One region of the Streptomyces sp. NPDC016677 genome, then DNA from elsewhere that is predicted to be linked to it. Evidence: riboswitches for the same ligand, from Rfam matches in the RefSeq annotation. Region 1 holds a riboswitch; each other region holds the start of a gene.
The links. A riboswitch is a leader RNA that binds a small molecule or an ion and turns the genes downstream of it on or off. The one in region 1 is predicted to bind cobalamin.
Positions count from the first base shown of each region.

Region 1 (7,365 bases):
CCGGCGTCAGCGGCGCACCATCCAGCCCGCGTTCCGGCTCGACGCGATCCCCGCCTACGGGCCGGTCATGGCCGAGGAGGCGTACGCGCTGGTGCGGCGCTGGAGTTCCGGCCAGGTCCTCGACATCACCTCGGAGTCCTTCCGGGTGGCCGTCCGGATTTCCGCCCGCTGCCTGATGCGCGGCACCTACATGGATGACCGTGCCGAACGGATATGCACCGACCTCGCCACCCTCTTCAGCGGCATGTACCAGCGTATGGTCGTCCCCCTCGGGCCGCTTTACCGGATACCCGTGCCGAGCAACCGTGAATTCAACCGGGCGTTGGCCGATCTGCATCTGCTGGTGGACGAGATCGTCGCCGACCGCCGGGCCGGTGGTCAGAAACCGGACGATTTGCTGACGGCTTTGCTGGACGCGACGGACGAGAATGGCGAGCCCATCGGGGAACAGGAGATCCACGACCAGGTCATCGCGATCCTGACCCCCGGCAGCGAAACCGTCGGCTCCGTGCTCATGTCGCTGCTCCTGGTGCTCACCGACCATCCGGAGCTGGGCGACAGGATCCGCGAGGAGGTGGAGGGCGTCGTCGGTGACCGCCCGGTCGCCTTCGAGGACGTCCGGCAGCTGACGCACACCGCCAACGTGGTCCTGGAGACCATGCGGCTGTATCCCGCCGTGTGGATCCTGACCCGCCGCACGGTGGCCGAGACCGAGCTGGGCGGATACCGCATCCCGGCCGGGGCGGACGTCATCTACAGCCCCTACGCGGTCCAGCGCGACCGGCGCTCCTTCGAGCGGCACGCGGAGTTCGACCCCGACCGGTGGCTTCCCGGGCGGGCCGGGGAGGTGCCCAAGTACGCGATGGCCCCGTTCAGCGTGGGCAACCGCAAGTGCCCCAGCGATCACTTCTCCATGGCCGAGCTGACGCTGGTCACCGCCGTGATCGCCGCCGCCTTCCGGTTCGAGCACGCGCCGGGGTCGGACACCCGGCCCCGGATCGGCATCACGCTGCGGCCGCGCCGGCTGCGGCTGCGGGCGCTGCCCCGCTGACGGACGCGGCGCGCACGTCCAGGCGGCCCGAGGCTCCCTGGACGTGCGCAGGCGGGTGTGCGGGGCGGTGCTCCGTACCGGGGTGAACCGGTGGCGGTGGGCCGGAGGGCTCAGAAGTCCTCGTCCAGGTCGACGGAACCCTCCACCGCCACCTGGTACGCCGACGGGCGCCGCTCGAAGAAGTTGGTCAGCTCCTGGACCCCCTGCAGCTCCATGAAGGAGAAGGGGTTCTGGGAGCCGTACACCGGGGCGAAGCCGAGGCGGGCGAGCCGCTGGTCGGCGACGCACTCCAGGTACTGCCGCATGGAGTCGGTGTTCATCCCCGCCAGGCCGTCACCGCACAGGTCGCGCGCGAACCGCAGCTCGGCCTCGACGGCCTCCCGCAGCATGTCGGTGACCTGGTGGCGGAGGTCGTCGTCGAAGAGGCCGGGTTCCTCCCGGCGGACGGTGTCGACCACGTCGAAGGCGAAGGACATGTGCATGGTCTCGTCGCGGAACACCCAGTTGGTGCCGGTGGCCAGGCCGTGCAGCAGGCCCCGGCCGCGGAACCAGTAGACGTAGGCGAAGGCCCCGTAGAAGAACAGGCCCTCGATGCAGGCGGCGAAGCAGATGAGGTTGAGGAGGAAACGGCGGCGGTCGGACTTGGTCTCCAAGCGGTCGATCGACTCCACCGAGTCGATCCACTTGAAGCAGAACTCGGCCTTCTCGCGGATCGAGGGGATGTTCTCGACGGCCGCGAAGGCGGCGGCCCGGTCGTCCGGGTCGGGGAGGTAGGTGTCCAGCAGGGTCAGGTAGAACTGGACGTGCACGGCCTCCTCGAAGAGCTGGCGGGAGAGGTAGAGCCGGGCCTCGGGGGAGTTGATGTGCTGGTAGAGGGTCAGGACGAGGTTGTTCGCCACGATCGAGTCGCCGGTGGCGAAGAAGGCGACCAGGCGGCCGATCAGGTGCCGCTCGGCGGGGGTGAGCCTGGCGAGGTCGGCCACGTCCGAGTGGAGGTCGACCTCCTCCACGGTCCAGGTGTTCTTGATGGCGTCCCGGTAGCGCTCGTAGAAGCCGGGGTAGCGCATGGGGCGCAGGGTCAGCTCGAAGCCGGGGTCGAGCAGGTTCTTGGCCTGGTTCTCGGTCTGGTTCTTCGTATCGGTCTTCACTGGCAGGCCTCGCAGGACCCGGGGTTCTCCAGGGAGCAGGCGGCGGCCGCCTGTGCTGGTGCTTGTGCGGCGCGGGCGATGCGGGTCGCCGGGCGGGAGCGCAGGTAGTACGTGGTCTTCAGGCCCCGCTTCCAGGCGTAGGCGTACATCGAGGAGAGCTTGCCGATGGTCGGGGTCTGGAGGAACAGGTTCAGGGACTGGCCCTGGTCGAGGTACGGGGTGCGGGCGGCGGCCAGGTCGATCAGGGCGCGCTGCGGGAGTTCCCAGGCGGTGCGGTAGAGGCGGCGGACGTCCTCGGGGAGCCGGTCGAGGTCCTGGACCGAGCCGTTCGCCTCGCGCAGGGCCTCGCGGGTGCGGGCGTCCCAGGCGCCGAGCCGCTTGAGGTCGGCCACCAGGTAGGAGTTGACCTGGAGGAACTCGCCGGACAGCGTCTCGCGTTTGAACAGGTTGGACACCTGCGGCTCGACGCACTCGTGGACGCCCGCGATCGAGGCGATGGTGGCGGTCGGGGCGATGGCGAGGAGCAGGGCGTTGCGCAGCCCGGTGCGGGCGACGCGCTCGCGCAGGGCGGTCCAGCGGTCGGGCCAGGCCGGCTCCACGTCGTAGTGGTCGGGGTGCAGGACCCCGCGTGCGGTACGGGTCTTCTCCCAGGCGGGCAGCGGGCCGGCGCGCTCGGCGAGGTCCGCGGAGGTCTCGTACGCGGCCAGCATGATCCGCTCGGCGATACGGGTGGACAGAGTCTTGGCCTCGGGGGAGTCGAAGGGCAGGCGGAGCGTGAAGAAGACGTCCTGGAGGCCCATCACGCCGAGGCCGACGGGGCGCCAGCGGCTGTTGGAGCGGGCCGCCTGCCCGGTCGGGTAGTAGTTGATGTCGACGACTCGGTCCAGGAAGGTGACGGCGGTGCGGACGGCCGCGTCCAGGCGGTCCCAGTCCATCGCCCCGCCGGTCACGAAGGCGGCCAGGTTGAGGGAGCCCAGGTTGCACACCGCCGTCTCCCCGTCGTCCGTGACCTCCAGGATCTCCGTGCAGAGGTTGGAGGAGTGGATGACGTGGCCCGGTTCGGCGGTCTGGTTGGCGGTGCGGTTGGCGGTGTCCTTGAAGGCCATCCAGCCGTTGCCGGTCTGCGCGAGGGTGCGCATCATACGGCCGTACAGCTCGCGGGCGGGGAGCGTCCTGCGGGCCAGGCCCTTCGCCTCGGCCGCGCGGTAGGCCGCGTCGAACTCCTCGCCGTGGAGGTCGGGCAGCTCCGGGACGTCGGCGGGGGAGAAGAGGGACCAGTCCGCGTCCGCCTCGACGCGGCGCATGAACTCGTCCGGGACCCAGTGCGCCAGGTTCAGGTTGTGGGTGCGGCGGGCGTCCTCGCCGGTGTTGTCCCGCAGTTCGAGGAACTCCTCGATGTCCGCGTGCCAGGTCTCCAGGTAGACCGCCGCCGCTCCCTTGCGCCGGCCGCCCTGGTTGACGGCGGCGACCGAGGCGTCGAGCGTCTTGAGGAACGGGACGATGCCGTTCGAGTGCCCGTTGGTGCCGCGGATCAGCGAACCCCGGGCGCGGATGCGGGAGTAGGCGATGCCGATGCCGCCGGCGTGCTTGGAGAGGCGGGCGACCTGGAGGTAGCGCTCGTAGATCGAGTCCAGCTCGTCCCTGGGGGAGTCCAGGAGGTAGCAGGACGACATCTGGGGGTGCCGGGTGCCGGAGTTGAAGAGGGTGGGGGAGGAGGGGAGGTAGTCGAGGCGGCTCATCAGGCCGTAGAGCGCGGCCACGTCGGCGACGGACCCGGGGGTGTCGTCGTCGGCGAGGCCGGCGGCGACGCGGAGCAGGAAGTGCTGCGGGGTCTCGATCACCTTGCGGGTGTGCGGGTGCCGGAGCAGATAGCGGCTGTGCAGGGTGCGCAGACCGAAGTAGCCGAAGCGGTCGTCGGCGGCGGGGTCGGGCATTCCGTCCAGGCGGTCCGCGTGCCGGCGTACGAAGTCGGCCGTACGGTCGGCGACCAGGCCCTCGCGGTGGCCGGTGGCGACGGACTCGGTGAAGGTGGTCACGCCCTGGGAGGCGGCCTCGGCGCGCAGCGTGAGCGTCAGCAGCCGGGCGGCCAGCCGCGAGTACGCCGGGTCCTCGGAGATCAGGCCGGCCGCGGCCTCCGTGGCCAGTTCCCGCAGCTCCGCCTCGTCGGCCCGCGCGGACCGGCCGCGCAGCGCGGCGGCGGCGACCCGGCCGGGGTCGGCGTCGGGGAGGTCGGCGGTCAGTTCGGTCAGGGTCCGCAGCAGCGCGGCACCGGGCCTGTCCTCGGGCACCGGGGGCGTTGCCGGAGCGGGGCCGGCCGGTGATACCGGGTCGGCTGGCGCGATGGTCATGGGGAGCACTCCCTCGCTCGGCACGGGGCCTTGCGGAGGGCAGGGGGCAGCTCACGAGCGCGCGCGGCGTCGCGTCCACCGGCCCATTCCACGAGGCCCGGACGTCAGGCGCCCGGGCCGGACGGCCGGGCGCACTGTCGGCAGGTACTCGGACTGGACAGGCGTGCGGACACGCGAGTACACCGTTGCGGGACAGTTCCGGATTCGCACCGGATTCCCCTGCGGCGACAGCGAGCATGAGCATACATGTTGTGCCGCGAGAGGAAAGCGACCCCAGATGTAGTGTCTGTCGAGTCAGAGGGACAGCTCGTACGTGAGGAGCGTGATGTCGTCCGGCTCCGGGTTCCAGTCGCGGTCCGGGGTGCGGACGAAGCCGAGGCGTTCGTAGACGCGGTGGGCCGCGCGCATGGTCCTCTGCGTGGACAGGACCAGGCGTTCGCAGCCGTCGACGCCGCGGGCGCGATCGACGCAGGCGCGGACGAGGGCCTCGCCTACGCCGCGGCCGCGGGCCGCGTGGGCCACCGCGAGCATGCGTATCTCGGCCTCTCCCCCGCGGGCGAGCTCGGCCATGGGGCCGCCGGACGGCACGAGGGTGACTCCGCCGAGGACGGCGTCGTCCTTCACGGCTGCCAGTACCTCCGCGGCGGCGGCGCGTTTCGCCACGTCGCGGAGTTCTTCGAGGTAGGCGTCGGATGCGCTGAAGTCGAGGAGGCCGTCGTGGAGGTAGGCGGTGGCGGTGATCTCTCCGAGAGCGGGGTATTCGGTGGGGTGGGCTGGGCGGATACGGAAGTCCATGCGGGGAGTGTGCACGACTGCGGGCCGCCGGTGTGGGTCTTTTCGGCGGCCCGCCGGGGGTGTGTCCGGTTGCCCGCGCCCGCACGGCGGGGCCGCATGTCGATACAGCCCCGCGCTCCTCAGGGGCGCGTCTCAGTGCGCGGAGCCGGCCGTCGCCGGCGGCAGCTCCACCTCCACGCCCGGGTCGCCCGCGTCCGCCGTGTAGTCCTCCGGGCGGGTCTGGTCGATGCCGTCGGGGGCCTTGGCCGCGCGGAGGACGAAGGTCAGGACGACCGTCACCAGCGCGTTGAGCACGAACGCCGTCAGACCGATGTACCCGATCTCCCCGATGCCCGGGATCTCCTTCGACGAGCCGCCGAAGTGCGCCTGCGTCGGCGAGGAGACGCCGTACGCCGCGAGCGTGCCGTAGACCATGCCGACCGCCCAGCCGGCGAGCAGCGCCCAGCGGTGGAACCAGCGCGTGAACAGGCCGCCGACCAGCGCCGGGAAGGTCTGCAGGATCCAGATGCCGCCCAGGAGCTGGAAGTTGATCGCGACCGTCTTGTCCATGCCGAGCACGAAGACCAGCGCGCCCACCTTCACCAGCAGCGACACCAGCTTGGAGACCTTGGTCTCCTGTTCCGGCGTGGCGTCGGGCTTGATGAAGTCCTTGTAGATGTTGCGGGTGAAGAGGTTGGCCGCCGCGATCGACATGATGGCCGCCGGGACCAGCGCGCCGATGCCGATCGCCGCGAAGGCCACGCCCGCGAACCAGTCCGGGAACATGTCCTCGAAGAGCTGCGGGATGGCGAGCTGGCCGTTGCTCACCTTGATGCCGGCCGCGATCGCCATGAAGCCCAGCAGGGCCAGCAGCCCCAGCATCAGGGAGTACAGCGGCAGGATCGTGGTGTTGCGGCGGATCACCTCACGGCTGCGCGAGGACAGCGTCGCGGTGATCGAGTGCGGGTACATGAACAGCGCCAGCGCCGAGCCGAGGGCCAGGGTGGCGTACGTCCACTGGCCGGTGTCGGGCGGGGTCACGCCGCCCGCGCCCGCCGCCTCGAACTTGTCACCGGCCGCGGCGAAGATGTCGTCGAAGCCGCCCAGCTTGATCGGGATGTAGATGATGGCGACCGCGATCACGAGGTAGATCAGCGTGTCCTTTACGAACGCGATCAGCGCGGGCGCCCGCAGCCCGGACGAGTACGTGTACGCCGCGAGCACGCCGAAGGCGATCAGCAGGGGCAGGTCCTTGATGAACCAGTTGGTGTCCTCACCGCCGCCGACGCCCATCACGTCCAGCACGGCCTGGATGCCGACCAGCTGGAGGGCGATGTACGGCATGGTGGCCAGGATGCCGGTGACGGCGACCGCCAGCGACAGTCCCTTCGAGCCGAACCGGCCGCGCACGAAGTCCGAGGTCGTCACGTACCCGTGCTTGTGCGAGACCGACCACAGGCGGGGCAGGAAGGTGAAGATCAACGGGTAGACCAGGATCGTGTACGGCACCGCGAAGAAGCCGGAGGCGCCCGCCGCGTAGATCGCCGCCGGGACGGCGACGAAGGTGTACGCCGTGTAGAGGTCGCCGCCCAGCAGGAACCAGGTGATCCAGGTGCCGAACGAGCGTCCGCCCAGGCCCCATTCGTCGAGGCTGGCCTCGTTCTCGGCCCGGCGCCAGCGCGCGGCCAGGAAGCCCATCGCGGTGACCAGGACGAAGAAGAAGATGAAGACGGCGAGTGCCACGCCGTTGACGCCGTCGTTCACTTGCCCGCACCCCCCTCGGGAGCGCGCCGGGCCCGCTGGTCCCGCTGCCACAGTTTGTACGCGATCATCGTCAGCGCCGTCGAGATCAGCACCCAGGCCATCTGGTACCAGTAGAAGAACGGGATGCCGATGAACGCCGGGTCGGTCTTCGCGTACGACCCGACCCAGAGCATGGCCACGAACGGTGCGACCAGGCAGAGGCCGATGACCACGCGCACCGGCGTCACCACCGGCCCCGAACTCGTTCCTGAGGCTTGCGACATGCGGCGGCTCCGTCCCC
Region 1 is NZ_JBVHEO010000003.1:558,170-565,534, forward strand. It holds gene ACZ3IG_RS12310 (bifunctional albaflavenone monooxygenase/terpene synthase) at 1-1,051, shown strand, start outside; gene ACZ3IG_RS12315 (ribonucleotide-diphosphate reductase subunit beta) at 1,162-2,118, opposite strand; gene ACZ3IG_RS12320 (ribonucleoside-diphosphate reductase subunit alpha) at 2,196-4,547, opposite strand; cobalamin riboswitch at 4,670-4,791, opposite strand; gene ACZ3IG_RS12325 (GNAT family N-acetyltransferase) at 4,842-5,342, opposite strand; gene mctP (monocarboxylate uptake permease MctP) at 5,475-7,085, opposite strand; gene ACZ3IG_RS12335 (DUF3311 domain-containing protein) at 7,082-7,348, opposite strand.

Region 2 (7,365 bases), on a different contig from region 1:
ATGGACGGCAACTGGAACACCACCGGCACCGGCACCGAGACCGCGAGCGCGACCGTCTCCGGCGGCCGCGTCTGGCTGCGCGCGAACGCGGACATCCGCCCTGGCGCACCGCGCCCCGGGACCTTCTCCTACAGCACCGACGGGATCACGTTCACCCGTCTCGGACCCGCCTTCTCCATGGGCAACGACTGGCGGTTCTTCATGGGCTACCGGTTCGCCCTCTTCAACCACGCCACTCACGCCCTCGGCGGCGCGGTCCGCGTCACGCGGTTCGAGGTGTCCACACCCTGAACCGATCCATCGACCGCGATGGACCCGGCACCGCGACCGGCATCACCCAGAAAGAGGGAGCAGGCCGCAACCAGTGCCCAAGCCATCGAAGCTGACGGCGGTCGCCGCTTCAGGCTGCTGGATCCCGACCACCCGGCCGGCTCCCCGGGCGCCCCGCGCCACGTCCGAGAGCAACCCGTCCGGACCCGGGCCCGCCCCGCCCGGACAGTGAGGAGTCAGGCGCTGGCCCGGACGGCCAAGCGAGTGGGGAGGACCAGCGGGGTGGGCTCCTGCCCGTCGACGAGCGCGACGAGCATGCGCGCCATCTCCCGTCCGAGAGCCTCCACGGGCTGATGGACCGTGGTGAGCGGCGGATCGGCGACCTGGGCGACCGCCAGGTCGTCGAAGCCGACCACGGCGACGTCGGCGGGGACCCGTCGGCCGGCCTCCCACACGGTGCGCAACGCCCCCACCGCCATGTTGTCGTTGGCGGCGAACACTCCGTCCACATCGGGGTGTCGCGCCAGCAGCGCGGCCATGGCGGCGGCTCCGCTGGGCTCGGTGAAGTCCCCCTCCAGCGGCGGGAACGGATCGAGACCGGCGCCCAGCATGGCGTCCCGGTACCCGCGGTACCGGGCACGCCCGGCCTCGGTGTCCAGCCGCCCGCAGATCACGGCCACGCGCCTCCGGCCGAGGGAGACCAGATGCTCGGTCGCCTCGCGCGCTCCGCCGACGTTGTCCACGTCCACGTACCACCGGGGAGCCGGACCGACCGGGCGCCCGCCGAACACGACGGGCATCTGCGCCTCGTCGGCCATCCGGATCAGTGGATCGTCCTCGCGCAGCGCCATCAGCATCACACCGTCCGCGCCACCGGCCCGCAGGAGTTCCCCGACCCGCTTGCGGCCCCGGTCGGAAGCGGCCAGGCACAACATCAGATGCAGGTCCGCCTCGTCCAGGGCGGCCGACGCCCCCACGATCACCCGGGCGAAGAACGGATCGGCGAAGATCGACGGGTCCTCCCCCGAGACGACCAGGGCGGCCGCTCCCGTCTGACGAGTGGCCAGCGCGCGGGCGGTCGGATTGGGTACGTAACCGAGTTGCCGCACGGCCCGTTCGACAGCCTCGCGCTTGGTGCGGCTGACGTGCGGGGCGTTGTTGAGGGCACGGGAGGCCACGGAGCGGGAAACACCGGCGCATTCGGCCACCTCGTCGAGCGTCGGACGCCGACGCGGCGCTGCTTCTGCCATGACCCGTGAGTCTTTCACAGGCGCGGAGCGCGCAGGACCGCGAGAGATGGGACCGCTTCCAGCTCAGTGGCCTCACAGGGCCCGCGAGCCCTGTGAACGTCCCATGCCGCGGGGACCGTTGACAGCTTGCGCACCCGCCCCGACGATTGGGACCGCTTCCAGTGGGAGCGCTCCCAAAGCGTCCTCCGAAACCGAGGTACTGTCTTGAGCCGCAGACTCCGCACCCTGATGGCAGCGCTCTGTGCTCTGCCTCTGGCGTTCGCCGCCGCACCCTCCGCCCACGCGGCGGACCCCACCACCATGACCAACGGGTTCTACGTGGACCCCGACTCGAGCGCGAGGCGGTGGGCGGCCGCCAACCCCGGCGACGGCCGGGCCGCCGCGATCAACGCCTCCATCGCCAACACACCGATGGCCCGCTGGTTCGGCTCCTGGAGCGGCACCATAGGCACCGCGACAGGTGCCTACGCCGGAGCGGCGGACTCCAGGGACAAGCTGCCCATCCTCGTCGCCTACAACATCTACCACCGTGACTACTGCGGCGGGCACTCCGCCGGCGGAGCCGCCTCGCCGTCCGCCTACGCCAACTGGATCGCTCAGTTCGCCGGAGGCATCGCGGCCCACCCGGCCGTCGTCATCCTCGAACCCGACTCCCTCGGGGACTACGGCTGCATGACCCAGGCCCAGATCGACGAACGCGAGGCCATGCTCACCGGTGCCCTCGCCGAGTTCAACCGCCAGGCCCCCAACACCTGGGTCTACATGGACGCCGGCAACCCGCGCTGGGCCGACGCGGCGACCATGGCCCGACGCCTCCACGAAGCCGGCCTCCGACAGGCCCACGGCTTCTCGCTCAACGTCTCCAACTACGTCACCACCGCCGAGAACACCGCCTACGGCAACGCCGTCAACAACGAACTGGCCGCCCGCTACGGCTACACCAAGCCGTTCGTCGTGGACACCAGCCGCAACGGCAACGGCTCCAACGGCCAGTGGTGCAACCCCTCCGGCCGCCGCATCGGCACGCCCACCCAGACGGGCGGAGGCGCCGAGATGCTCCTGTGGATCAAGACCCCGGGCGAGTCCGACGGCAACTGCGGTGTCGGGACCGGCTCCACGGCCGGCCAGTTCCTCCCCGAGGTCGCCTACAAGATGATCTACGGCTACTGATCCAGCACTCCCACCACCCGGGAGGCGACCGGCGGCCCGCCGGGGCGGCGGGCACTCCCCCGGCCATCTCAGCTGAACGCGGGCGCGGCCGACTCCGGCCACGGCCCAGTCCCGCAGTCGGCGCCAGGCCGTCACCCCGGGCCGGGCCACCGCTTCTCTCGGCACGTCGCGCCAGGCCACGCCCTGCGCCGCAGGACGTGAACGATGCCGGCCAGTGCGACCCGGTCCCGCGCCAGGAGCTGCCCGGGAGGGCGGTGCCGCCGTGCGCGCACCCGCTGCTGCGGGTGCGCGCACGCGACCCGGTCGCGCCGCCGAGTCGTCCGCCGCCTCCGCCCGAGCCTCCCAGGCGATCACCGCCCCACGCCGGGCGAAGCGCTCCGCCTTCGGGAAGGTCACGCTGCCCCGTACCGCTGCGCGACCAGCCGCCGGCGCCGGCTTCACCGCCCGCCGTGTACGACTCCCGCTCCCACGGCCGTCGGCGTCTTCGCGGACGCCGAGGCAGTCGGGGACGCGTACCGGTGCCGCGGCACGGCACGGGCCGTTCGCTGTTCCGGTCAGGGTGTCATGCGCCGTCCGTCCGGCCCGCCCGGTGTCGGCAGTCAGTCCGTCTCCTGGGTGTGGGGGGCCGTCGCGGGCGGATCGGTCGGACGGTCCCGTCCGCCGTCGCGGCCGGACACCACCACGACGACCAGTCCGACGACGACGGCCCCGACCGCGACCCGTCCCGCCACCCGCACCCACCAGCCCGGCCGGGCCGCGCCCCCGCCGGGTGCACCCAGCCGTTCGGCCCGCCGGGCGGGCCGCAGCAGGCGGAGCAACAGCAGTACCGCGACCGGGATTTGCAGCAGCCACAGGACGGTGCGGGGCCACTCCCCGTACCAGACGTTGGTTCCGTACAGCAGGGTGTGCCACACGCTCAGCACGTAGACGACGATCACGAACCGGTGCAGCCGTCGCCAGGTGTTCGCTCCGATGCGGTGCCGGACGTAGAACAGCAGCCCGAGCGGGATCGCCAGGTACAGGGCCCCCTGGCCGATCGGGATGGCGGTCCGGCCGGTTCCGGAGTCGTACCAGCCGGGTACGAAGGTGTCCGCGAAGGCCACCCACAGCCGCTCCGCCCAGTCCACCTTCGTCTCGTAGCGCACGAGTTCCGCCGCGAACATCAGCGCGTGTGCGAACATCAGCGCCGTCGTCGTCAGGCTCGTGGTGCGGTGCCAGCGCTCCAGTACCTGCCGGGAGACCGGCAACCGGGTGGGCCGTGGTCCCGACAGCAGCAGGCCGAGCATGACCGTGCCCCAGGCCCACAGCAGTCCCGACCAGCCGAAAGCCTGGCTGAGCAAGTACATCCAGTAGGTGCCGGCGTCGTCCATGAACGGCATGACCGCGACCGTGTCCGAAGCACCCGATTCCATACGCGTCCACAGGAGCGCGAACACGAGCGCCGTGACCACCACCGCCGCGGCGGCGTCGGGCAGGGCGGACCGCAGATCGGCGCGGAGCACGACGCGGTCGCCGGGGGGCCGTCGCCGTCCGCGCGGGGCTGCCGCCCCGTCCTCGTCCGGCCTCACGTCTGACGTCATCAGGGGCCTCCCGGGCACCGGCCACCGCGGCAGCGGTGTGCATGTGTCGTGAGACAACGAGTCTGGCTGATGAGACAGCGATCCCCAGAGGCGTTATCCGGCCAGAGCCGCCCCCGACAACTGCGCAGGGATACGCCGGGTTCCGCCTTCCCTCCACATTCAAGACAACCGCAGAACTCCCACTGTCCCAGAAGTACGGGCGCCCTTACGCTGATGCACGCAGTCGGTTCGCGCCTCCCGTCCGCCCGGACGCCCGGTGGCGCGACGCAAGAGGGAACCCGGTGCGAATCCGGGGCTGTCCCGCAGCGGTGAGCGGGAACGAAAGCCGTCGATGTCACTGGGCCGGCGTCATGGCCGGGGAAGAGACGGCCGGTAGGTGTCCGCCCTGTCGGCGGACGTGCCCGCGAGTCCGAAGACCTGCCACTGCGCCCGCTTCCCGAGCGGGCTGTGCACGTGACCTCGTGGACCGGGTCGGCGGTACGGTCGGTCGTGCGTGTGGCCCCGTCTCCTTCCCTGTCGGTGTGCAAGACCCGGTACGGAGGAGGACGGTGTGCGGGAGCCAGCCGATCCATGTCGGCCGTACCGGTCCTTCGTCGACGTGCCGGCCGACGGACCGGGACCGACGGTACTCGGACCCGTCGCGGGCGTCCTCCAGGAACCGGGCCTGTCCGGCGGCACGGTCTCCGGTGTCTGCCACGGCACCCTGGGCGAGCTGTACCAGGGCCCGCTGCGAGCGGGCACCGATCCCGAGATCGCGGTGGTGTCCTTTCCCGTGGACCGCCACTCCTGGGTGTACTTCACACCGAGGACGACGGCCGGCTCACCGGGTCCGCCGGCACTGGGTGAGAAGTCGGCGACAGCGGCGCGCCTCTTCCTGGAGCACTACGGTCTCACCTTGCCGCCCGGCGACTGGCGCACCCATTCCGAACTGCCGGTGGGCGTGGGAATGGCCAGTTCCACGGCGGACATCGTGGCGACGCTGCGCTGCCTGTTCCGCGTCTTCTCCCTGCCGTACGACAAGGACGTGGTCCTCGGCGTCCTGGCGGACATCGAGCGCGCCGACAGCGTCTTCCTCGACGAGTTCGCCCTGTACCTCAGCGGCCGGCACCGGGTGGTGCGGCGACTGGGCCCGGACCTCGGCTTCCACACCGCCTACGTCATGGAACCCGGCACGGTGGACACCGCCGCCGTCACTCCCCTGCTGCTGGACCACTACCGGCGCCGCGGCGAGGAATACCAGCGGTGTCTGACCGATCTGCTGAAGGGTTTCGGCTCGGGTGACCCGGCCGCCGTCGCCCGTGCCGCGACGACCAGCGCCGCGCTGTCCCAGGAGGTGCTGCCCAAGACGACCTTCAGCAGCCTGCGAGCCCACCGTGAGCGGTTCGGCGCCGACGGCGTCTTCGTCGCCCACACCGGCTGCCTGGCCGGCTATCTCTTCGCCGCACGCCCACGAGCCGAGGTCAAGTCCGAACTCTCCGCGTTCTTCCACTCGCTCGGCCACCAGTGCACCTTCGCCCAAGGAGGCTACGGGTGATCCACCCCCACATCGCCGACGCTCTGAAAGTCCCGGACCTGGTCCGGCTCACCGACGGCCTGGTCCTGCTGCGGTTCGAGTCGATGAAGATCTACTCGGCTCTGGCCGCCGTCCGTCATCTGCTGGAGCGGGGCACGGTCCGTCCGGGCCAGACCCTGATCGACAGCTCCAGTGGCATCTACGCCTACGCCCTCGCCCTGGCGTGTCACCGGTACGGCATGCGGTGTCACATCGTCGCGTCCACCACCGTCGACACCACCACCCTGGCCCAGTTGGAGATCCTCGGCGCCACGGTGGAACGGGTGAGACCGTCGCGCGACCTCGCACTCGACCAGGAACTGAGGGTGCGACGGGTGCGGGAGATACTCGCCGAGCGTCCCGGGCACCACTGGATGCGCCAGTACCACGACGACGTCCACTACCTCGGCTACCAGGAGGTCGCCGACCGGATCGCGGCGGAGTTCCCGGCCGTACCGCTGACCGTCGTCGGCGGGGTGGGGTCCGGAGCCTCGACCGGCGGCGTCGTGGAACGGCTGCGTGTCGCGGACCCCTCGGTGCGTCTGGTCGGCGTCCAGCCCTTCGGCAGCGTCACCTTCGGCAGCCAGGACCATCACGATCCCGAGGCGATCATCGCCGGCATCGGCTCGTCGATCGTCTTCGACAACGTCCGCCACCATCTCTACGACACCGTGCACTGGCTGGACTTCACCCACGCCATGGCCGGCGCCGTCGCCCTGCTGCGCGAACACGCGGTGTTCGCCGGGCTGTCCACCGGTGCCGGCTATCTGACGGCGACGTACGAGGCCCGCCGCCACCCCGACCGACTGCACCTGGTGATAGGGGCCGACACCGGACACCGCTACGTGGAGCGCGTGTTCGCCCGGCACGCCGAGGCCCTCGATCCGGCCGCGTTGAAGCCCGTCGAGGTCCGCGGCCCGGAGCAGATGACCATGCCCTGGTCGAGGATGACGTGGCGGCGCGCGGCCTGCCCGGCGGGCCGGCAGGAGAGTGCCGTATGACCGTGGCCTGCCTGGAGTCGCTGACCTTCGGCCTCGGTCATCTGGTCCGCGCCGCCGGCCGGCTCGGCGAGCGCCTGCTGCTGCTGACCCGGGACCCCGCCTACTACGCCTACGAACTGGGCCGGCTGCCCGCCGGCGCCCTCGACGTCGTCGTGACCGACACCTTCGACATGGAGCGGTCCGCCGATCTGCTCCGGCGCGTCCCGGCGCTGCGCGGTCTGATCAGTTCCACCGACACCTGGACCCTCACCGGCGCCGCCCTCGCCGAACGACTCGGCCTGCCCGGTCTCGACCCGGCCGTCCTGCGACTGACCCGGGACAAGGCCGCCGTACGCAACAGGCTGCACGACGCGGGCCTCACCCGCGGCAGGGCCGTCGAGAACGCCGGCCCGGACCGCGAGGCACGCGGGCTGCTGCTCAAGGAGGCGGGGCTGCCGCTCGTGCTCAAGGACACCGCGGGCACCGGGAGCCAGAACGTGTGGCTGGTCCGGGACGAGGGAGAACTCGACGCGGCGCTGGCGGAGGCGTCCGGCCGGGACCTG
Region 2 is NZ_JBVHEO010000007.1:312,600-319,964, forward strand. It holds gene ACZ3IG_RS21585 (glycoside hydrolase family 43 protein) at 1-291, shown strand, start outside; gene ACZ3IG_RS21590 (LacI family DNA-binding transcriptional regulator) at 507-1,520, opposite strand; gene ACZ3IG_RS21595 (glycoside hydrolase family 6 protein) at 1,725-2,690, shown strand; gene ACZ3IG_RS21600 (ferric reductase-like transmembrane domain-containing protein) at 3,290-4,270, opposite strand; cobalamin riboswitch at 4,478-4,708, shown strand; gene ACZ3IG_RS21605 (GHMP family kinase ATP-binding protein) at 4,821-5,804, shown strand; gene ACZ3IG_RS21610 (cysteine synthase family protein) at 5,801-6,823, shown strand; gene ACZ3IG_RS21615 (ATP-grasp domain-containing protein) at 6,820-7,365, shown strand, end outside.
Region 2: linked by a shared signal. The riboswitch ahead of ACZ3IG_RS21605 (GHMP family kinase ATP-binding protein) and the one ahead of ACZ3IG_RS12320 (ribonucleoside-diphosphate reductase subunit alpha) in region 1 are both predicted to bind cobalamin.

Region 3 (7,365 bases), on a different contig from region 1:
GCCCCTCGGCGACGTCCGCCCTGCCCTCGTAGACGCCCTTCACGATCGACTCGGCGTCGATCGCCTCCCGGGCCGCCGCCCGCAGCGCGGGGTCCTTGAAGGCGCCCTTCTCCGTGTTGAGGTACAGGGTGTTGGTGCGCGGCATCGGGACCTCGGTGATCAGCTCCTCGTCCAGCAGCGCGGCCTGCGAGACGGGCACGGCCTCGACGATGTCGGCCTCGCCGCTGCGCAGCGCGGCGGCGCGGGCGGTGCCGTCGGGCACGAACGTCACGTCGATACCGGGGGCCTTGGCCGTGCCGCCCCAGTAGTCGTCGTAGCGGTCGAGGGCGGCCGAGGAGGTGCCGTTGACCTCGGTCAGCTCGAAGGGGCCGGTCCCGGTGCCGACCGGGTCGACCCTCTTGCCCCGGTACGCCTTCGCCGCGAGGATCGACAGCTGCGGGGAGCTGAGCCGCTGCGGGACCAGGGGGTCCTCCTCGGCGGTGGTGACGACCACGGTCCCGGCGTCCTTCGCCCGCACGGTCAGCTCGACGCCGTCGAGGATGCGGGGCTTGGGGGAGGCGGTGGCCGCCTTCGTGAGGGAGCGGACGACGGCCTCGGCGGTCAGCTCGGTACCGTCGTGGAAGGTGACGCCCTCGCGGAGCGTGAAGGTCCAGGCCCGGCCGGCCTGCTTCCACCCGGTGGCCAGGGCCGGTTCGGCGTCGCCGTCCGCGTCCAGTTTCACGAGCGTCTCCGCCGTCGACCAGCGGGACAGCTTGAACGCGTCGTCGGAGAGCGGGGACAGGCCCGAACGCGGCGGCTGCATCATCGCGACACGGAGACGCTCGCCGCCGCCGGTGCCGGTGCCGGTGGCCTCCGTGGTCGCGAAGCACCCGGTGAGCAGGGCGGAGGCGGCGAGAACCGCGGGGACGGGCAGGAAACGGGCGGGGACGCGCACGGGGTCACTCCGGGTAAAGAGCGGGTCAATGGTTGAGCGTGCGACGACCGTAGCACGATGACAATCGTTTTCAGAGAGTCGGGTCGAGGAGTGCCTGACGAGGGAGAACGTCCCCGGGCGGTGGGCGCGGGTGTCAGTCCAGGTTGGTGCCGGACGGCGGCCGCGCCGCGCCGGAGGGCTGACTGGGGCGCGCGGCTCTTTCGCCGGTGGCCTGGGCCAGCGGGGTGGCTCCCTCGCCGGTGGCCCGGGCGAGTGGGGCGGCACCTTCGCCGGTGGCCTGGGCGAGCAGGGTGAGAGCGGCGCGCGACGGCGAGCCCGTCTCCGTGGTGGCGACCACGACGGCGGGACCTCGCCCGCTGCTCATGGTCTGCTGGATGACGGTCAGCGGCCCGACCAGCGGATGGCGCATCTCGTAACCGGCCATGGTGCAGGCCCGTACCCGGTGGTCGGCCCACATCGAGGCGAACTCGACGCTTTTCGCGGACAGTTCACCCAGCAGCGCGTGCAGCGCCGCGTCCTCCGGGTGCTGGGCCGCCACCAGGCGCAGACTGCCGACCAAGGCCCTGACCTTGGTCGGCAGTCCGTGTACAGGTCACGGACATGGTCGTCGAGGAACAGCAGCCGGGCCATGTTGGGACGCCCCGCCGGCAGGTCGGGGGCGCCGAAGTCCAGATGCCCGGCGAACAGCGCGTGGCCCAGCCGGTTCCACGCCAGTACGTCGGAGCGCCGGCCGAGCACCAGGGCGGGGACGTCGCCGAGCACGCCCAGGAACTGACGTGTCGCCTCCGGCACCCGCTCCGGCGCCGGACGCCGCCCCCGGGGGCACCGCCGGTCCACCCGGGCCAGGTCGTGCAGGTACCGCTTCTCGGACTCGTCCAGCCGCAGGGCCCCGGCGATCGCGTCCAGCACCTCGGGCGACGCGCTCAGCGACTGTCCCTGCTCGTGGCCCCCGGCGGAACTCGCGGCCCGCGCGCATGCCACCTGGATCCGGTTCGCCACCACCGGCGACCTCGGCTGGGACCCGTACGACACCGAACGCCGGGCCACGATGCGCATCGACGCCGGGTGGGCCCGGGTCGACGACCCCCGCGGCCGGGAACTGCGGGCCTGGGACACAGCGCCTGGGCCGGCGGGGCGCCGGGTCGCCGGGGCGCCGTCGTCCGCGGCGACGAGGTGGGCGAGCGGGCGCAGGCCGTCCGCTCAGGGGGAGCCCGGTCCGGCGGAGCAGCCGGTCATGCCGAGGCCGGGCACGGCGGCCGGGCCGAGCGACTCGTGGGCGAGGGTCAGTTCGCCGACGGCGGGCCGGGCCCGCATGGCCCGCTTTCCCCCTGGGCGGAAGACTCCCCGGAACGGTGCGGGCCCCGCCCCGAGCGGCCGAGCGGCCGAGCGACGGCACATCCCCGGTGCGGCATACTTTCTGGATGAGCCCACGCACCACCCCGACCAGCCGGCCGATCACGATACGGAGGGCTGTGGCACGGGATGCCAAACGGCTCACGCGGCTCGTGCGTCGCTCGGGCGCCTACGCGGGTGAGTACGCGGCCGCGGTCGCGGGCTACCGGGTCGGACCCGATTACATCGAGGCCCACCGCGTCTTCGCGGCCGTCGGCGCCGACGAGGAGGAAGGCCGGGTCCTCGGGTTCTACTCGCTCGTCCTCGCTCCACCGGAGCTCGACCTGCTGTTCGTCGCCGACGAAGCGCAAGGACGGGGGATCGGACGGCTGCTCGTCGCGCACATGCGGGCCGAGGCCCGTGCCGCCGGGCTCGACCGCGTCACGGTCGTGTCGCACCTTCCCGCCGAGGGCTTCTACCACCGCGCGGGTGCGGTGCGGACCGGGACCGCGCTCGCGAACCCGCCCGCCGTGCCGTGGGACCGTCCCGCATTCGAGTTTCGTGTTTCTTCCGCATGAGGCGATCGCGGTCGCCCCGATACGGGTCGCGCCGCCGCCGCCCGTTTCGCGGTCCGTGTCCGTGACCGCACCGGCGGTGTACGACCCCGACACGACAGCCCTACGGGTGGCGCGGATGGCATGGGGCAGTACCGGGAGGGCCCTTCAGCCGCGTGGCTCTTCGGGGAGGAACGTCACCTGCGGGGCGCCCGTGCGCGGGTGGGTGGCCACTTCCGCGGCCACTCCGTAGACCTCGGCCAGCAGCCGCGGGGTGAGGATCTCGGTGGGTGGGCCGGAGGCGGTGACCTCGCCGGCGTGCAGGACGTAGAGGCGGTCGCAGTAGTAGGCGGCCAGGTTGAGGTCGTGCAGGGCGAGCAGCACGGTGGCGGGCAGGCGGCGCAGGGTGCTGAGCACGGACAACTGGTGCCGGATGTCGAGGTGGTTGGTGGGTTCGTCGAGGACGAGGAGGGCGGGCTGCTGGGCGAGGGCACGCGCGATGAGGACGCGCTGGCGCTCGCCGCCGGAGAGCCGGTCGAAGGGGCGGTCCGCCAGGTGGACGGCGTCGACCGCGAGGAGTGCGGAGCCGATGAGTTCGGCGTCCTCGGGAGTGTCGCCGGCGAGGAGCCGTTTGTGCGGGGTGCGGCCCATCGCGACGACCTCACGGACGGCGAGGTCCAGGTCGGCCGCCGAGTCCTGGACCACCGCCGCCACGGTGCGGGCCAGTCGCCGCACCGGCAGCGACCAGGCGTCGTCTCCGTCGACCCGTACCTGCCCGGTGTCGGGGCGCAGGACGCGGTAGACGGTGCGCAGGAGGCTGGACTTCCCGCTGCCGTTGGGGCCCACGAGCCCGATGGTCTCCCCCGGGCGGGCGGTCAGGGAGACGTCGTGCACCAGACGGCGGGCTCCGGCGGTGAGCGTGACGCCGTCGACGCTCAGTTCGGTCGCGGTCACGTCACTCCTCGGTCGGTGCCGCGCCGGGCGTCCCGGCGCATCAGCCACAGGAAGAACGGCCCGCCGCACAGGGCCGTGAGCACGCCGACGGGTATTTCCATCGGCGCGGCGATCGTCCGCGCGGCGATGTCGGCCCAGATGAGGAAGACCGCTCCCGCCAGTGCCGCCGTCGGCAGGACCCGGCGGTGGTCGCCGCCGACGAACAGGCGCACGATGTGGGGCAGCATCAGCCCGACGAAGCCGATCGGTCCGGCCGCCGCGACCAGCACCCCGGTGACGAGGGAGACCAGGACGAACAAGCGGGCACGGAACCGGGCCACGTCCAGCCCCATCGTGGTCGCCGCCTCCTCGCCGGCCAGCAGCAGGTTCAGATTGCGGGCCTGTGCCATGAGGGCGCCGACGCCGAGCAGCAGGGCCGTGCTCGGCAGCCACAGGGTGCCCCAGCCGACGCCGCCGAGGCCGCCGAGGGTCCAGGCGAGGACCGCGCGGGCCTCGTTGCCCCGGCCGGTGGTGAGCAGCAGCAGATCGAGGACCGCGGTGAGTACCGCCGCGATCGCCACTCCGGACAGCACCAGCCGCGCCGAGGTGACGCGTCCGCCGGTGCGGGCGGTGGCGTACACCAGCAGGAGCGCGCCCAGGGCGCCCACGAAGGCGGCCACCGACAGGGAGGCCGGTCCGAAGAGCGTGACCCCGAACACGATCACGGAGACCGCGCCGAGGGACGCACCGGAGGAGACGCCCAGCAGGTACGGCTCGGCGAGCGGGTTGCGCACCAGAGCCTGCAGAGCCGTACCGATCACCGCGAGGCCGGCTCCGGTGACCGCGCCGAGCAGCACCCGTGGCGCCCGCACGTCCACCACGATGGTCTCCCGGGCCCGTGACCAGTCAGGCTGCCTCCAGTCGGCACCCAGCGCGTGCGTCACGATGCCCCACACCTGGCCGGGCGGCACCTGGACGGAGCCGATCGCGAGGCCCGCCGTGGCGGAGACCAGGAGCAGGGCGGTGAGCACGAGCAGCGTGACGGCCGACCGGGTACGGCCCGCTCCTGCCGCCTCGGCTTTTCGTCGTTGAACCGCCCGCTCAGTGGACGTGCCGGCGGCGGCCTGGGTCACCGGAAGCCTTCGGGGTGCAGCCCGCGGGCCAGGTCCTCGACCGCGTAGGCCGAGCGGACGCCGACCAGGGTGGCGGTCAGCGGCAGGACGACGAAGCGCTTGTTCCTGATGGCGGGTACCCCGGCGAGCGCGGGCTGGGAGAGCAGGAACCTCTTCTTCTCCTCGACGCTTCCGGCGCCGGCGTAGTCGTAGACGGCGATGACCTCGGGCCCGCGCTCGACGACCTGCTCCCAGGAGACGTCGCCGAAGACGTCGTCGAGGCCGGCGAAGACGTTCTCGCCGCCGGCCAGCCGGATCAGCTCGGTGCCCAGGCTCCTTCCGCCCGCCGTGAAGGCGCTCTTGTCGCCGCTGTCGTAGACGAAGACGGACACCCGGGGTTCGCCCTTGACGGCGGTGGTGGTCTTGTCGACCCGCGCCTGGAGGCCGGCGACCAGTTCGTCCGCCCGGTCGGGCACGCCGAAGATCTCGCCGATGGTGCGGATCTCGTCGTAGGTGTCCTTCATCGTCACCCGCTTCTCGCCGCAGTACTCGCGGTTGAGGTGGGTGTCGATGCCGGCGTCGGCGAACGCCTTCCGGGAGCGGCCCTCGTTCTCGGCGAAGGCGCTGCCGTAGCCGCCGTAGACGAGGTCCGGCCCGGCGTCCAGGATCTTCTCGAACGACGGCTCCCTGTCCGCCAGTTCGGGGATCGACTCGTAGTCCTTCCTCAGTTCGGGCAGGACCGCGGAGTCGCGGAAGGCGGTGCCGACCACGCGGTCCTTCAGGCCGAGGGCGAGCATGAGTTCCGCCGGGTGCTGGTGGATGGTGACCACCCGTGACGGCGGCCTGTCGTACGTCGTCCGCACGCCGCAGTTGTCGACGGTGACGGGGAAGCCCGCGGGCACGGCACCCGTGGCCTTCGCGTCGCCGCCGTCGGACGAACCGCAGCCGGTGGCCAGTGGCGCTGACGCGAGAGCGACAGCAGCGGCCGCGGCACGGAGGAACCCGCGCGTGCGGGCAGGGGTGAACGAAGGGGACACGTGAAGCCTCCTGGAGTCCGCGCTCCTCGGATCGGGCCCGCGACGGACCAGTGTCCTGACTCCCGGATCGACGTTCCCTCCGCCTTCCCGCGCGGCGCGCAGTGGCGTGTCGGAGGGGCGCTCCCCGGTCACAGTGGCGGGACCGTGCCGGATTCGCACCGGCTTCCTGTCTCCCGTCGCGGCGATGACCAGGCGATCCTACGGTCCCCCGAGCCGGCGGCAAAAGGGCGTGCGCACCACCTTCCTCACGCCTCCCGGGCAGCCCGCAGGACGAGCCGCTCGGCACTCTCGTCGTAGGGGCGCCCGTCGAACCCGCCGAAAACCTCCACGCGGCCGAACCCCGCCTCCTCGGCCATCCGCCGCAGCTCCACCGCGCTGTACACGAACCACGTCAAGGTGGCCCGCGTCACCCGCTCGCCCCGGACCAGCACCCACTCGCTGCGCAGCCGCGCCCACTCGTCCAGCACGGTGTCGGTCTGCACCATCAGGTCGTCGCCCCGCCGCACCACCTTGGGCGGGGTGACCTTGCGGGCCAGGAGTTCCTTGCCGGCGAGGTCGAGGACGAGCGTGCCGCCGGGAGCCAGGCAGGTGCGCATGGTGCGCAGCACGCGCGCGTTGTCGGCGGGGTCCTCGAAGTACCCGAAGGAGGTGAACATGTTGAGGACGACGTCGAAACCGCCCGGTGCGCTGTACTCGCGGGCGTCGGCCCGTACGTACGTCACCTCGGCACCGGCCTCGGCCGACCGCTCGCGTGCCCGGTCCAGCATGGCCGGGCTCAGGTCCACTCCGGTCACGCGGTGACCGCGGCGGGCGAGCGGCACGGTGAACACCCCCGGCCCGCAGCACAGGTCCAGCACGCGCGACCCCTGCGGGAAGGCCAGCAGGGGGGAGGTGCTCAGCAGTTCCTCGGCCTGCCCGTGGCGCTGCTCGGAGAAGAGGAAGTCATGGAACTCGGTCCAGAAGTCATCGTCCTGGAATCCGCCCGTCCGTGTCATCGCGCGTCAGTGCTCCTTCATGGTCGTCGGGGACGCGGTGCCGCGCCGTGCGACGGCGCAGCGTGAGCAGAAGAGGGGGGAGCAGCAGACACTGGGCGGCGGCCAGCAGCCAGAACCAGCCGGTGTGTCCGGCCCGTTCGCCGAAACCGTACAACTGCCCGCCCAGCACGCCGCTCGCGCAGGCGCCCAGGCCCGCGGCCAGCCGCTGCTGGCCGAAGACCACGGCGTCGGAGCGAGGGCTGCGGCGCAATGCCTCCAGGTCGTTCTTGAGGAACAGCACGATGTCGCCCAGGGTGATCAGCGCGCCGCCCGCCAACAGCGCCGTCCGGGTACCGGCCGCCAGCACGGCCAGGCCCGCCGCCAGACCCGTGAAACCGACCGCGAGGGCGACGGCGTACGGCATGCGCCGGATCAGGCCGGACGCGAGCGGCTGTACGACGATGACCAGGGTGAAGCAGAGCAGCAGCA
Region 3 is NZ_JBVHEO010000007.1:321,419-328,783, reverse strand. It holds gene ACZ3IG_RS21665 (ABC transporter substrate-binding protein) at 1-934, opposite strand, end outside; gene ACZ3IG_RS21660 (MmyB family transcriptional regulator) at 1,068-1,493, opposite strand; partial or broken gene ACZ3IG_RS21655 (transcriptional regulator) at 1,574-1,672, opposite strand; partial or broken gene ACZ3IG_RS21650 (carboxylesterase/lipase family protein) at 1,881-2,045, shown strand; gene ACZ3IG_RS21645 (GNAT family N-acetyltransferase) at 2,356-2,844, shown strand; gene ACZ3IG_RS21640 (ABC transporter ATP-binding protein) at 2,989-3,774, opposite strand; gene ACZ3IG_RS21635 (FecCD family ABC transporter permease) at 3,771-4,886, opposite strand; gene ACZ3IG_RS21630 (ABC transporter substrate-binding protein) at 4,883-5,902, opposite strand; cobalamin riboswitch at 5,951-6,071, opposite strand; gene ACZ3IG_RS21625 (class I SAM-dependent methyltransferase) at 6,148-6,897, opposite strand; gene ACZ3IG_RS21620 (MFS transporter) at 6,866-7,365, opposite strand, start outside.
Region 3: linked by a shared signal. The riboswitch ahead of ACZ3IG_RS21630 (ABC transporter substrate-binding protein) and the one ahead of ACZ3IG_RS12320 (ribonucleoside-diphosphate reductase subunit alpha) in region 1 are both predicted to bind cobalamin.

Region 4 (7,365 bases), on a different contig from region 1:
GCGGCCACCTCGCGCAGGAACGCCCGCCGGAACCCGTCCGACTCCAGCGAACCGTGCCAGTGCGTGCCCCAGGTCTGGCCGACCCGGCAGCCGTCCAGGAAGGGCTCACCGCCCTCCACGGAGGCGACCCCGTGGTGGATCTCGTACCCCTCGACCCGCTCGCCGAGGGCCTCGCCCACCGGCCGGGTGAGCGTCTTCTCACGGGCGAACCGCACCCGCACGGGCAGCAGACCGAGCCCGTCGACGTGCCCGGCGCGCGACTCGACGTCGTCCTCGATGTGCTCGCCGAGGAGCTGGAAGCCGCCGCAGACCCCGAGCACCGGCCGCCCCTCGGCGACCCGGCGCGCCAAGGCGTCCGCGAGCCCCCGCTCCCGCAGCCACTCCAGGGCCCGGACCGTCCCCCGCGTCCCCGGCACGACGACGAGATCCGCGTCGGCCAGCTCCTCCGGCCGGTCCACGAACCGCACGACGACACCCGGCTCGGCGGCCAGCGCGTCCACGTCCGTGAAGTTGGACATGAGGGGGACCGCGCAGACGGCGACCCGCAGCACGTCCTCGCCGACGGGGGCGGTGACCCGGGACTCCCGGACGGCGCCGCGCAGCGACACCGCCATCCCGTCCTCCTCGTCGATGCCGAGCCCGTGCCGGTACGGCAGCACGCCGTAGGCGGGCCGCCCGGTGAGCCCGCGCAGCATCTCCAGGCCCGGCTCCAGCAGCGAGACATCGCCCCGGAACTTGTTCACCAGGAACCCGGCGACCAGCGCCTGGTCCTCGGGAGCCAGCAGCGCCACCGTGCCGAAGAACGAGGCGAAGACCCCGCCGCGGTCGATGTCGCCGACGACGAGGACGGGCAGCCCGGCACCCCGGGCGATCCCCATGTTCACGATGTCGGTCCGGCGCAGGTTGATCTCGGCCGGACTGCCCGCCCCCTCACAGATCACCGCGTCATACGTGCCCCGCAGCTCGGCCAGGCACTCCAGTACGGTGCAGAGCAGTCGCTGCTGCCGCCCGCCGTGGTAGCCGCGGGCGCTCATCTCACCGACCGGCTTGCCCAGCAGCACGACCTGGCTGCTCTGTTCGCCGCCCGGCTTGAGCAGGACGGGGTTCATCAGCGCGGTCGGCTCCACGCGGCACGCCTGCGCCTGCATGGCCTGCGCCCGCCCGATCTCGGCGCCCTCCCGCGTCACGAACGAGTTGAGGGACATGTTCTGCGCCTTGAACGGCGCCACCTTCACGCCCTGCCGCACCAGCCACCGGCAGATCCCGGCGGTCACGACGCTCTTCCCGGCGTCGGAGGTGGTACCGGCGACGAGCAGACCGCCGTTCATGCCGTACGTCCTTTCCTCAGTCGCGCTCCCACGATCCGTGCGCCCGCGCACACGCCCAGCGCGAGCCAGCTCACGCGCCGGGACAGCCGTACCGCGCGGTCGATGTCGGCGACCCGCACGGCGCGTCCGCTCCGGTTGAGGACGGGCCGGTGCTCCACCCGGCCGCCGTAGGACAGCGTCCCGCCCAGCCGCACGCCGAGGGCGCCCGCGAAGGATGCCTCGACCGGGCCGGCGTTGGGGCTCGGGTGCCGGCCGGCGTCGGCCCGCCAGGCCCGTACGGCACCCCTCGGGTCGCCCCCGGCCGCCGTGGCCAGTACGGCGGTCAGCCGGGCGCCCGGCCAGCCGGCGAGGTCGTCGAGCCGGGCGGAGGCCCAGCCGTAGCGCCGGTAGCGGGGCGACTTGTGCCCGACCATCGCGTCGAGGGTGTTGACGGCACGGAAGCCGAGCAGCCCGGGGACCCCGGCCACGGCGCCCCACACCAGGGCGCCCACCACCGCGTCGGAGGTGTTCTCGGCGACGGACTCCACCACCGCCCGGGCGATCCCGTCGGCGTCCAGGGCCTGCGGGTCCCGTCCGCACAGGTGCGGCAGCCGGGCCCGGGCCCCCGCCACGTCCCCGGCCTCCAGTGCCCGCCCGATCGCGGACGCCTCCCGGGCCAGCGAGGTCCCGCCGACCACGGCCCAGGTGGCGGCGCCGGTCAGCGCGACGGAGGCGGCGGGGCAGGGGCGTACGGCACGGGCGGCCACGGCACCGAGGGCGACGGCGCCACCGGCGCACACGGCGGTGTGCAGGGCGCCCCGGCCCCGGTGGTCACGCCACAGCAGTTGTTCCACGGCACCGGCGGCACGGCCGAAGACGGCGACCGGATGCCCGCGGCGGGGGTCGCCGAGGAGCAGGTCACCGAGGAGGCCGGCGGCGGCGCCGTACGCGAAGACGCGTCCGGCACGCACGGGGATCAGCCGGTCACACGGGAGGCGGGAGAGGTACCGGGCCTGCGTTCCGGACGGCAGCCGAGCATCGCGTTATGTCCTCACTCAGGGTGTCCACGCCCTGGTTCGACGAGACCGGCGGTGAGAGTTCCTGGCTCCCGGGGAGTGCTCCCCGGTCACAGTGGCGGGACCGCGCCGGATTCGCACCGGGCTTCCTCTCCTGCCGCCGTACATGGCCCCGGAAGTCCACCACGGGCCGAGAACGCCCGTCAACTTGCCGTTGACCTGCGCGGGGGGAGTGTGCTGAGGCCCACACCGTGGACCGTTCGGGCTGGAGATGCCCTCGATCCGCCCGTCCCCGATGTCCCCGACGCCCGGAGACGGGGTGCGGACACGAAGCCGCCCTGCCGTAGGCACCCGTAGGGCACCCGGCAGGGCGGCGACAAGGGAGGCGAGGGGGAAGGGGGGAGGCTGGGAGGGGGGGCGTCAGGCCACGATCAGATAGATGCCGTACGCCACCGCCGCCGCGCACGCGGCGAAGCACACGTACGCGCCGGTGACCGCGAGGCCCGCGGAGCCGCCCCGCTCGGCGGCCCGCTCCTGGCGGGACAGGCCGGCGATGCCGAGGGTGAACAGGGTCACCAGGGCGACGGTGGCCACGAGGCCGACCCCGAAGACGGAGCCGAGGGCTGCCCAGTCGATCTTCATCGTGCTTCTCTTCTCCTGATGTCCGGACGGGACCGGCTCAGACGGGGGTGGCGGCCGAACGGGCGGCCGGGGCGTCGGGGGCCTCGGACGACTGGGCCGGGATGGTGGCCGAGAGCCCGCCGGTCACCGGAAGTCCGTCGTCCACCGGGAGCCCGTCCGTCGCCGGAGGTCCGTCGGCCGGGGTGCCCACCGGAGGCGGCGCCACGGCGGCCACCGCGGCGGTCACCACACCGGCCGGCTCCTGGGCGTCGTCCCCGCCGGTGACGTTGGTGTGGTCGACGACCTCGCGCCGCGAGATCCGCCAGATCGCGAAGCTGGCCGCGACCAGCAGCACCGCGACGAGCGCCGTGCCCCAGTCGCCCAGTCCGCAGACCCACTCGGCGAGCGCGGCGACCAGGGCCGCGGCCGGCAGCGTCAGCCCCCAGGCGACGAACATCCGCGTCGCCGTCGACCAGCGCACCACACCGCCCTTGCGGCCGAGGCCGGCGCCCATCACCGAACCGGAGACGGAGTGCGTGGTGGAGAGCGAGAAGCCCAGGTGGGAGGAGGCCAGGATGACCGTCGCCGCGCTGGTCTGGGCGGCGAAGCCCTGCTGCGGCTGGAGGTCGGTCAGGCCCTTGCCCATGGTGCGGATGATCCGCCAGCCGCCGAGGTAGGTGCCGAGCGCGATGGCGAGGCCCGCGGAGAGGATGACCCACAGGGGCGGGTCGGAGTCCGGGGTGAGGGCGCCGCCCGCCACCAGGGCGAGGGTGATGATGCCCATCGTCTTCTGCGCGTCGTTGGTGCCGTGCGCCAGCGAGACCAGCCCGGCCGAGGCGATCTGGCCGACGCGGTACCCCTTGTCGGCGGCCTTGCCGTCGGCCTTGCGGCCCAGCCGGTACATCAGCCGGGTGGCGACCAGTGCCGCGATGCCCGCCACCACGGGGGCGGCGATCGCCGGGAGCAGCACCTTGGTGACGAGGACGTCGCCGTGCACCGCGCCGACCCCCGCCGAGGCGATCGCGGCGCCGATCAGACCGCCCATGAGGGCGTGCGAGGAGCTGGACGGCAGGCCGACCAGCCAGGTCAGCAGATTCCAGAGGATCGCGCCGACCAGGGCGGCGAAGATGACCTCGGGACGGATGCCGGTCTCGTCGACGAGACCCTTGGAGATCGTGTTGGCGACCTCCACGGAGAGGAAGGCGCCCACCAGATTCAGGACGGCGGACATGGCCACCGCGATCTTGGGCTTGAGCGCACCGGTCGAAATGGTCGTCGCCATCGCGTTCGCGGTGTCGTGGAAACCGTTCGTGAAATCAAACGCGAGTGCGGTCACCACCACAATCGCGAGGATCAGCGAGAAGCTTTCCATTTACCCAGGCAATCGTTCGAGGTCATTGGCTGGACGAACGTAGGTAACCAGGGTGAACGGAAGATGAACTGGGAGGGGCGTGGTGGTGTCCGGAATCGGAGCCACCGCCCCCTGCCCCTGCCCCCTCCGGCCTCAGCCCCCCTGGGCGAACGTCTTCAGCCGGGCGAGGGACCCGTTGAACACGTTCTGGTCGCCCGGGAGCGGACCGGCGTTGTCGTACTGCCAGAACGTGTACGACGCCCAGCCGGCCGGCAGTTCACCCGCGCTCGGGGCGTCGTAGCGGGCGATCCACAGGGGGTGGTCCGCGGCGAAGGCGCGGCTGTTCCCGGTGCACGTCTTCCACCAGTGCGTGGTGGTGTAGATCACCGGCCGGCGGCCCGTGAGCCGCCTCACCTCGTCGCTGAACGAGTCGATCCAGGCCGTCATCCGCGCCTTGCTCAGCCCGTAGCACTTCTTCGTCTTGTCGTACGGGTTGTACTCGATGTCCAGCGCGGGCGGCAGGGTGCGGCCGTCGGCGCGCCAGCCGCCGCCGTGGCGCACGAAGTACGCCGCCTGGGTGCGGCCCGAGGACCTGTGCGGCAGCGCGAAGTGGTAGGCGCCGCGGATCAGGCCCGCCCGGCGCGCGCCGTCGTACTGCTCCTCGAAGTAGGGGTTGCGGTAGGTGTGCGACTCGGTGGCCTTGACGTAGGCGAACGTCGCGCCCTTCGCCCTGGCCCGGCCGAAGTCGACGGTCTTCTGGTGGGACGAGACGTCGTGCCCCTTCGGCCGGCCGGCCGCGGCCGAGGCGGACGCATCGGTGAGCGCGGTCCCGCCGAGGGCGAGCGCGGCGGCGCAGGCCGCGAGCAGCCGGCCCCGGCGGGACGGTATGAGGCGGGTGCGGTCACGGGCCATGATTCCCCCCGGAAATCCCCCGAAAATGGCAACGTGCATGACAAACCAGCCCGAGCGTACTCGAAGATCATCGAACGCTCACCGATCCCCGGCCAAGAGGAAGCCAGGGGCTGTTTGTCGTGATATGCACCCTCCCGGAGGCTCGGCTTCCGCCCTACAGTGCCCCGGCCTCCCGGCCCGCCTGGCAGGATCGCCGCAGCGCCGGTCGGCGGCGGGACCACTGGGGCGTACGGGACGCCCGGGAGGAGGCGGGATCGTGCGGGAGCCGCGGGGGAGATGTGTACGACCGGAGGAGGCCCGCGCCTGGGAGGCGCTGGTGGCCGCCGCCCGGCGCACGGTCGCCGACGGACTGGTGGTCGGCACCTCCGGCAACGTCTCGGTCCGGGTCGGCGACACCGTGCTGGTCACGCCCTCGGGCGTGCCGTACGACCGGCTCACCCCGGACGACGTCACCGGCGTGGACCCGGACGGGCGGCAGGTGCTCGGCGCGCTCGTCCCGACCAGCGAACTGCCCATGCACCTCGCGGTCTACCGGCACACCGACGCCCGCGCGGTCGTCCACACCCACGCCGTGCACGCGACGGCCGTCTCCACCCTCGTACCGGAGCTGCCGCTGGTGCACTACATGGCCGCGGCCCTCGGCGGACCCGTCCGGGTCGCCCCGTACGCGACGTACGGCACCGACGAGTTGGCCGAGAACATGCTCCGCGCCCTCGACGGCCGGACCGGCTGCCTCCTCCGCAACCACGGGACGATCACGTACGGCTCCTCCCTCGACCAGGCCTACGACCGCACCGCCCAGCTCGACTGGATGTGCCGCCTGTGGCTGACCGCCGCCTCGGTCCCCGGTCTGACCCCGTCCCTGCTGACGGAGGGGCAGGTCGCGGAGGTGGCGGAGCGGCTGCGCGGCTACGGGCAGCGAAGCTGAGGCGAGCCGGGAGGCCGGGAGGAGCGGTAGGCCGGGAGGAGCGGTGGGCCGGGAGGCGGGCCGGGGGGCGACGGGGCGCGGTAACGGCCGCGGTGACGGCCGGGGTGGCGGGACGGGGTGACGGCCGGGACGGTGCGGCCGGGTGCCGGGTGCCGGGTGCCGGGTGAGGGGTGCCGGGTGAGGGGCGAGGGGTGACCCGTCCGTCACCCCCAGCCGTCCTTCCGGTGGCTTACGGCGGAGCACGCCGGGAAACTGGGAGCTGTGCGCACCGTCACCGCAACGACCGCCGCCGTCACCGCGGCCCTGGCAGCCGGCGCCGCGAGCGTCGCGGCCGGCCGCCTCGCCAGCGACGCCGCCCTCAAGGCGACGCCCGGCCGGCCCCTGCCCACCGAGCCCCGGCTCACGGTGCACGGCACCGCCGCCGGACAGATCACCCTCACCCGGCACCTGGCCACGCTGCGGCCCGGCCGGTACGGCCTGGCCGGCGACGGCTCGCACGCCGTCGTGGGCCCTGTCCTGCCCGGTGCCCAGCACCCGGCCGACACCGTCGTCCGCCGCCTCGAAGGCGTCACGCACGGCACCCTGGAACCCGGCGACAAGGCCTGGCTCACCCCCAACCTGTACGTCGGCGACCCGGGCACCGCCCTGGGCCTCGCCCACACCGACGTCGAGGTCCCCGGCGACCTCGGCGCGCTGCCCGCCTGGTTCCTGCCGGGCGCCCGCGGCACCTGGATCATCGCGGTGCACGGCCTGGGCACCACCCGGGAGCACGCCCTGAACCTCATGGGCCTCCTCAACCGCCTGGAGTTCCCGCTCCTGGCCCTCGCCTACCGGGGCGACGCCGGCGCTCCCCGCCCGCCGGGCGGCCTGCGCCACTTCGGCGAGACCGAGTGGCACGACCTGGACGCCGCCGTCCGGTACGCCGTCGGCCACGGCGCCCGCGAGGTCGTCCTGCTCGGCTGGTCCACCGGCGCCACCATGGCCCTGCACACCGCCGCGCGCTCCACGCACCGCGACCGGATCTCCGGACTGGTCCTCGACTCCCCGGTCCTCGACTGGCAGACGACCCTGCGCGCCCTCGCCGCGGCCGGACGCACCCCGGGCGCGCTGCTGCCGCTCGCCGTCCGCGCCGCCCAGGGCCGCACCGGACTCGACTCCGCGCGGTCCGCCGGCCACGACCGCCTCGACGTCCCGGCCCTCGTCTTCCACGGCCCGGCCGACAGCGTCGCC
Region 4 is NZ_JBVHEO010000014.1:48,817-56,181, reverse strand. It holds gene ACZ3IG_RS28535 (cobyric acid synthase) at 1-1,328, opposite strand, end outside; gene ACZ3IG_RS28530 (cobalamin biosynthesis protein) at 1,325-2,278, opposite strand; cobalamin riboswitch at 2,384-2,523, opposite strand; gene ACZ3IG_RS28525 (hypothetical protein) at 2,744-2,965, opposite strand; gene ACZ3IG_RS28520 (inorganic phosphate transporter) at 3,003-4,316, opposite strand; gene ACZ3IG_RS28515 (lysozyme) at 4,449-5,207, opposite strand; gene ACZ3IG_RS28510 (class II aldolase/adducin family protein) at 5,461-6,135, shown strand; gene ACZ3IG_RS28505 (alpha/beta hydrolase) at 6,397-7,365, shown strand, end outside.
Region 4: linked by a shared signal. The riboswitch ahead of ACZ3IG_RS28530 (cobalamin biosynthesis protein) and the one ahead of ACZ3IG_RS12320 (ribonucleoside-diphosphate reductase subunit alpha) in region 1 are both predicted to bind cobalamin.